DNA from 2 places in the Cellvibrio zantedeschiae genome. Region 1 is predicted to be linked to the other one. Evidence: predicted binding sites of a transcription regulator. Region 1 holds the regulator's gene; the other holds the start of a gene.
What was found. The regulator FliA, encoded in region 1, starts transcription of late flagellar genes. The targets are predictions, from matches to a motif close to TAAAGTTATNNNNNNNNCGGCCGATANCC.
Positions count from the first base shown of each region.

Region 1 (3,142 bases):
GTAAAAGTGCCTTAATGTGTTTGTGGCACTGATCAACCCCCTTTGAAAAGGGGGTCGCCGCAGGCGGGGGGATTTTGCTTTTGAAATTACAAAACCAGTTATAAAAAGTCAGTAACAATCCAAATCAGTATCTATACTCAGTTCACAAATTTAGATTTAGGCCGGTTGTTGGAGTTAATAATCAATGCGCCCAGTACAAGTTATCGCCGTGTCCGGCGGCAAAGGCGGAGTCGGCAAAAGCAATATTTCCGTGAACCTCAGTATCGCCCTGGCGGAAATGCGCCGGCGCGTAGTCCTGTTTGATGCCGACCTCGGGTTGGCGAATGTCGATGTTCTTCTCGGCTTAAAAGCCACTCATACACTCGCTGATGTGCTTGCAGGCACTCATTCATTAATGGATGTTTTGGTTAATGGTCCAGCGGGTATCAAGATTGTTCCAGCTTCGTCCGGCGTGCAGCGCATGGCCGAGTTAAGTGCTGCTGAGCATGCCGGTTTAATCAACGCTTTCAATGAGTTAAGCGATCAAGTTGATGTGCTTATTATAGATACGGCTGCCGGTATTTCAGATACAGTTGTCAGCTTTGTGCGCGCTGCCAATGAGGTTGTTGTAGTCGTTTGCGATGAACCTTCTTCCATTACAGACGCCTACGCGCTCATCAAACTTCTTAACAAAGAGTACAACATGCAACGCTTCCGCGTGATCGCGAATATGACGCGCAATCCGGCGGAAGGCACCAGCATGTTTAACAAACTGAATACCGTGTGCGAACGCTTCCTCGACGTAACCCTGCAGTTCGTTGGCCAGGTTCCCTTCGATGAAGAAGTACGTAACGCCGTACGCAAACAAAAAGCCTTGCTGGAGTTTGCACCTACTTCTAAAGCCGCCGTTGCGATTCGTGGTTTGGCGCAAACCGTGGACAAGTGGCCGTTGCCGAGCGGTCCTAGCGGGCGTCTGGAATTTTTTGTAGAACGTTTACTTCGTGCGGCGAATGACCGCTACTGAGTATGACTTATGGCCGCAGTTGATAGGTTAGCCATGTACGATAAAACGGAGCAAAGCCTTCACAACGCGCGCATTGAAGAGTTTGCGCCCCTCGTGAAGCGCATCGCCTACCACATGATGATGCGTATGCCTGCCAGCGTGCAGGTAGACGATCTTATTCAGGCTGGAATGATTGGCCTGATCGAAGCTGCACAAAAATACGATTCCTCCAAAGGCGCCAGTTTCGAAACCTATGCCGGTATCCGCATTCGCGGTTCCATAGTCGATGAAATGCGCCGTGGCGACTGGGCTCCGCGCTCGGTTCACCGCAATTCCCGCCGTATTGCCCAAGCCATTAAAGCTGTAGAAGCCCGCACGGGTCGCGATGCCCAGGATGCCCAAATTGCTGCCGAGCTTGAGGTGAGCCTGGAGGAATATCACTCCATGCTGCAAGACTCCAACTGCAGTCGTCTTTACAGCTATGAAGAAACCTTCGGCGAAGAAGACAGCAATATAGATGCAAGCGAAACCAGCAGTGCATTCGCCAGTCCTTTTGAAGGTTTGCAGCGCGAAGGCTTAAAGAAAGCGCTCGCCTCCGCTATTAGTCAGTTGCCCGAACGCGAACGCATGGTGCTTGCTCTCTACTATAACGAAGAGCTCAACCTTAAAGAGATTGGGTTGGTGCTGGGGGTGAGCGAATCGCGCGTTAGCCAAATTCATAGCCAGGCTGCCTCGCGGTTGAAATCGCGTTTGGCGGGTTGGCAGTCGCAGGGTTAAAAGCATTACCCCCCAACGGCAACGCAGGAGTAGGTGCCGTGGAGGTTGCTTGTCATGCAAACACTTCGAACAAATAAAGCTCAATAAGTAATTAAAAAAGTTTTTTAACGTCAGAAAACTGGCTAGATCGCCAACACTGGCTAGACTAACAGTAAACGAAATTCCTGTAGGTGTGACGGAGGTTGCTTTGGATAAGAACATGAAAATCTTGATTGTCGATGACTTCTCGACGATGCGGCGGATCATTAAAAATCTGCTGAGAGATTTGGGTTTTTCAAATACCCATGAAGCGGATGACGGCATGACAGCATTGCCCATGCTCAAGAGCGGTGACTTCCAGTTTTTGGTAACAGATTGGAACATGCCTGGCATGACGGGTATTGATTTGCTGCGCGCTGTGCGTGCCGACGAAAAACTCGCCACCTTGCCGGTGCTTATGGTTACTGCAGAAGCCAAGCGCGACCAAATTATTGAGGCAGCACAAGCCGGGGTAAATGGTTACGTCGTAAAACCTTTTACGGCGCAGGCGCTTAAAGAAAAAATTGAAAAAATATTTGAGCGTGTTGGCTAACAAAAAAACGTTTTGCTGCCACAACCTAACAATAAGGCATATCCATGGCATCCGAGATATTAGTCGATCCTAACAACGAATTGTTCATTGCCGAACTCAAAGAATGTGCAAAGCTGTTAACGGAAAAATTGCAAGGCAATCAGTTTGAAGAAGCTTCTGCGCTTATTCAAAGTATTACTGAATCACGTGATCGCCATATTTTTCAAACGGTGGGTAAATTAACTCGCGGTTTGCACAATGCTATTGTGAATTTCAATGTAGATGCTGATCTCAGCAAGCAGCCTCCAAAAATTGAAGGTTCAGATATTCATGACGCATCTAATCGTTTGAATTACGTTATTGAACTTACGCAAAAAGCAGCAGAGAGAACCATGGATATGGTTGACGAAGCTGCACCAATTGCAGCAAATCTTGGTCAGGAAGCCAGCTTGTTGCGAAATGATTGGGCACGCTTAAAACGCCGCGAAATGTCTGCCGATGAATTCCGTGAATTGTACGAGCGTATGGATGGTTTTCTCGGGCAAATGGAAGTAGGCACCGAGCGTTTGAACAAAAGTTTACAAGACATTGTGCTCGAACAAGGCTTTCAGGATTTAACCGGCCAGGTATTAAAGCGTGTTATAGGTTTAATCAAAGACGTTGAAAAAGATTTAGTCGATTTAGTGCGCATGGCTGGTCAGGTTGAAGAAATCACCGGCATCGTCGATAACTTGGATGGCGAGCAAAATATCGATGACTTAATTGAAAAACGTAAGCACGAGGCTGAAGGCCCACAAATTAATAAAGAACGTGAGAACGTAGTTTCCGGTCAG
Region 1 is NZ_BMYZ01000001.1:1,070,283-1,073,424, forward strand. It holds gene IE104_RS04730 (MinD/ParA family protein) at 185-1,003, shown strand; gene IE104_RS04735 (RNA polymerase sigma factor FliA) at 1,037-1,759, shown strand; gene cheY (chemotaxis response regulator CheY) at 1,947-2,330, shown strand; gene IE104_RS04745 (protein phosphatase CheZ) at 2,375-3,142, shown strand, end outside.

Region 2 (3,142 bases), 430 kb from region 1:
AATGACTAAGACTTTGTTGTTACGCCACATGTCTTATGACCCTTGTAAATATGCAGATAGGCTAGATTTTAATCCGATGAATGTCGGAGATATGACTATTAATGCTTAGGTTTAGACGAGGATACGAAGCGAGTCAAATTAATGGCAGGAATAAATAAAAGATTTTTGCGGTCGGCTTAAAAAGCGCTGATTTTTTGACTGAATTGTACGAGAAGAAGGCTAAACACCTACCAAAGTAAGTGCTTAGGGCGTGCAGAAAGAAAGGCTTATCAAGGTGCAGCTTGTGGTTCTATTCCATCCCAACCGGACTTGATGGTTTTCAATAATTCGATAACTTCGCTAACTATTTCTGCTTTATTAAACGCAGACGCTTCTAACAAACGGCGCCCCATATAATCGTAAAGGTTATCCAGGCGCTCCGGCAATTCAGTACCCTCAACACTCATGTCGAGGGATGCTCGTAAACCAGAGATAATACCCATTGCCTTGCCAATCAACGCGCCTTTAGTGGCTGTATCGCCGCGATCTATAGCGGCTTTAGCGCCATTTAAACGCTCAAGTGCACCCTCCATCAAAAGCTGGATCAAACGATGTGGACTGGCGTTGTTGATTTGCGTTTCCAGCCCCAGTTGACGGTATTGTTTAAGGGCTTCTTGCGAATTGTAATTAGACAATGTGGCGCTCCTTTACTGGCTAAGCTGTTAGTTATACCGCTAAGCCTAGCACTAAATCAATGCGCCATTAAAGCAACTTCACGTTTACATTGGACAATGAGACTTGCGTATACACCTTTTAGCTCATTTAAAGCTTCGGCAATCGCTTTGGTGTCCCCTTCATTTGCGAAGATAACCTTATCAATCACAACCGCGCAACTCTGGTCCAAACGGCGTACCTTTTCCCAATCCTCAGCCTCTAAAGCAACATTTAAGGCATGTTGCAGGCTGCGAACTTGCATAACGCCCGCCTGCCCCGCGTAATCAATTGGTTCGACCAGTTGAAGTCGCATATCAAGACACCTCGGGAGCAATGGCATCCCAACCAGACTTTAATTCACCCAAGAGACGGCCACATTCATCCAAAATCTCCGGGTCATTACTCAAATTAGCCTTGATTAACCGACGAACTATATAATCGTAAAGCCCCTCAAGATTAGCGGCCAGCTCGCCACCTTCTTTGTCGTTGAGGCTTCCCTGCAAACCACCAACTATATTGATGGCTTTACTAATCAATTCACCTTTGCGCGCAACCTGGTTTTGCAACATTGCACCTTTTGCCTGGGCGATACGCTCAAGCGCACCCTCAAACAACATTTGTATAAGCCTGTGGGGAGATGCATCCAGAACGCTGCCTTGGTTTTTAACGGATGAATAGTGTTGCGCCGCCTGGTATGCGTTCATAAGACTTCTCTCTTCAGTGAACATTAAGGTTATTAGGGTAAAACTACCTGCCTACTAAGTTAGCGGCATAGCCAGAAATTTCTTTAGGAGGAAATTCCTGGCTAATCGCTTCCGAAATCCGATTTAAAGTTATGACTAACTACAAGCCCAAATTTAAGGATGCAATATGAAAGTGATCAGTGGATTTGCAGTATGTTTTGCCCTGCTCTTGAGTCATGTAGTCAAGGCTGAGTCATTACGCTGTAATGGCGACATTGTGGAAGTAGGCGACGCCAAGGTGGATGTGTATCGCAAATGTGGCGAACCTGTTCTGAAAGATAGTTACTGCGAACGAACGCCAATCAAAATCAAACAATCAAATGGAAATTACGACCTTATAGAGCGCTGTGAAAATATCGACGTGTGGACGTACAATCCCGGCAAAGGCCAGTTTTGGACCAATTTATATTTTTCACAAGGCAGGCTGCGAGAAATGCGCTACGGAGACAGAGTTGAATAAATACTCGCAAACAAAAAGGCCGCAATGCGGCCTTTTTTAATTCTAAACTACGTTCCTAAAATTTCGCACCTTAGATTAAAGCTGTGCAATTTATAAATTACACGCCCTTTTGAGCAATGCCATCGCGCAGCAGGAAATCTGCAGAATCATCCAATAATGTTTGCCAACGCGATTGCGCAAATAAATTAACACAATCATCCAACGCAAATGCCTGAAAGCCTTGCTGCGTTAATAAATGTGCTGCGGCACGGCTTCTGCGCCCTGTATTACAGTAAAAAATATAAGGCCGATTTTTATCCAGCATACGAGATTTAATGCCCAACAAATTCAAAGGGACATTTACAGCAGAATTTAAATGTAACTCTGAGTATTCTTCTTCGCTGCGAACATCAACTGCAACGGCCCCTGCGGAGATTCGCTCCTCATATGACTCCAAAGTCACAGAAGCAACTTGTGGCTCTTTCAACAAACGAAAGAAATCTTGTTTGTTCAAGCTCATTAGCACACCATCGGTTGCCATAATTACTGACGCATTACGAGCTGCTTCATTCACCAAAGCGTCTTCACCAAAACAGCGACCTACACCAATGCTCGCAAGATGTTGGCGACCGGATTCATTGTGCCGCCAAACCTCAGCTTCACCTTCCTTAATAAAATAACATTTGTCACCGAGCTCGCCCTGGCGAATAACAACGTCGCCCGCATAAACAACTTGTGGCGTTAACCGCGAGAAAATTTCTTCTACATTAATCGGCGGAACTTTAAAGAATAAGTTGGATTTCAATACAGTCATCATCCAATCAATATCTTCATCCAAATCACGTTGGCGAGAAATGTTGAGCTGCAAATAATCTGCAACCTGACTCCAGGCCAAAAGCTTGTCCAAACGATCACTATCCAACCGTAGAATGCTGCAATCAGATTCTGCCACGGCCGTTACCAAGCGCGGTTGGTGATGAGCAATTGGCAGCAAAGTTGAACGGCCTTTGATAAGCGTGGTTACATTATTTTCATCAACCAAACTCACGTTGCCATGCAGAAGATAAACATGGTGGGCGTCATAACTACCGCGAGTAAAAATAGTTTGCCCTGCGCAAATAACATCTGAATCCGAATTACTCAATAATTCCAATAGATGGGCCTCGCTCATGTCTTTGAGCGGAACCAGAGTGCGAGTTAAGGATAAATCAAACTCAACACGCATGGGCATCATATTTTTTTGCGGTTGCATAAAATATTCCTTCGC
Region 2 is NZ_BMYZ01000001.1:1,498,032-1,501,173, reverse strand. It holds gene IE104_RS06620 (sigma-54-dependent transcriptional regulator) at 1-30, opposite strand, end outside; gene fliS (flagellar export chaperone FliS) at 270-674, opposite strand; gene IE104_RS06610 (hypothetical protein) at 731-1,006, opposite strand; gene fliS (flagellar export chaperone FliS) at 1,008-1,397, opposite strand; gene IE104_RS06600 (DUF2845 domain-containing protein) at 1,564-1,896, shown strand; gene IE104_RS06595 (cyclic nucleotide-binding domain-containing protein) at 1,994-3,127, opposite strand.
Region 2: the regulator FliA is predicted to act here: its motif matches at 1,455-1,483, upstream of fliS (flagellar export chaperone FliS).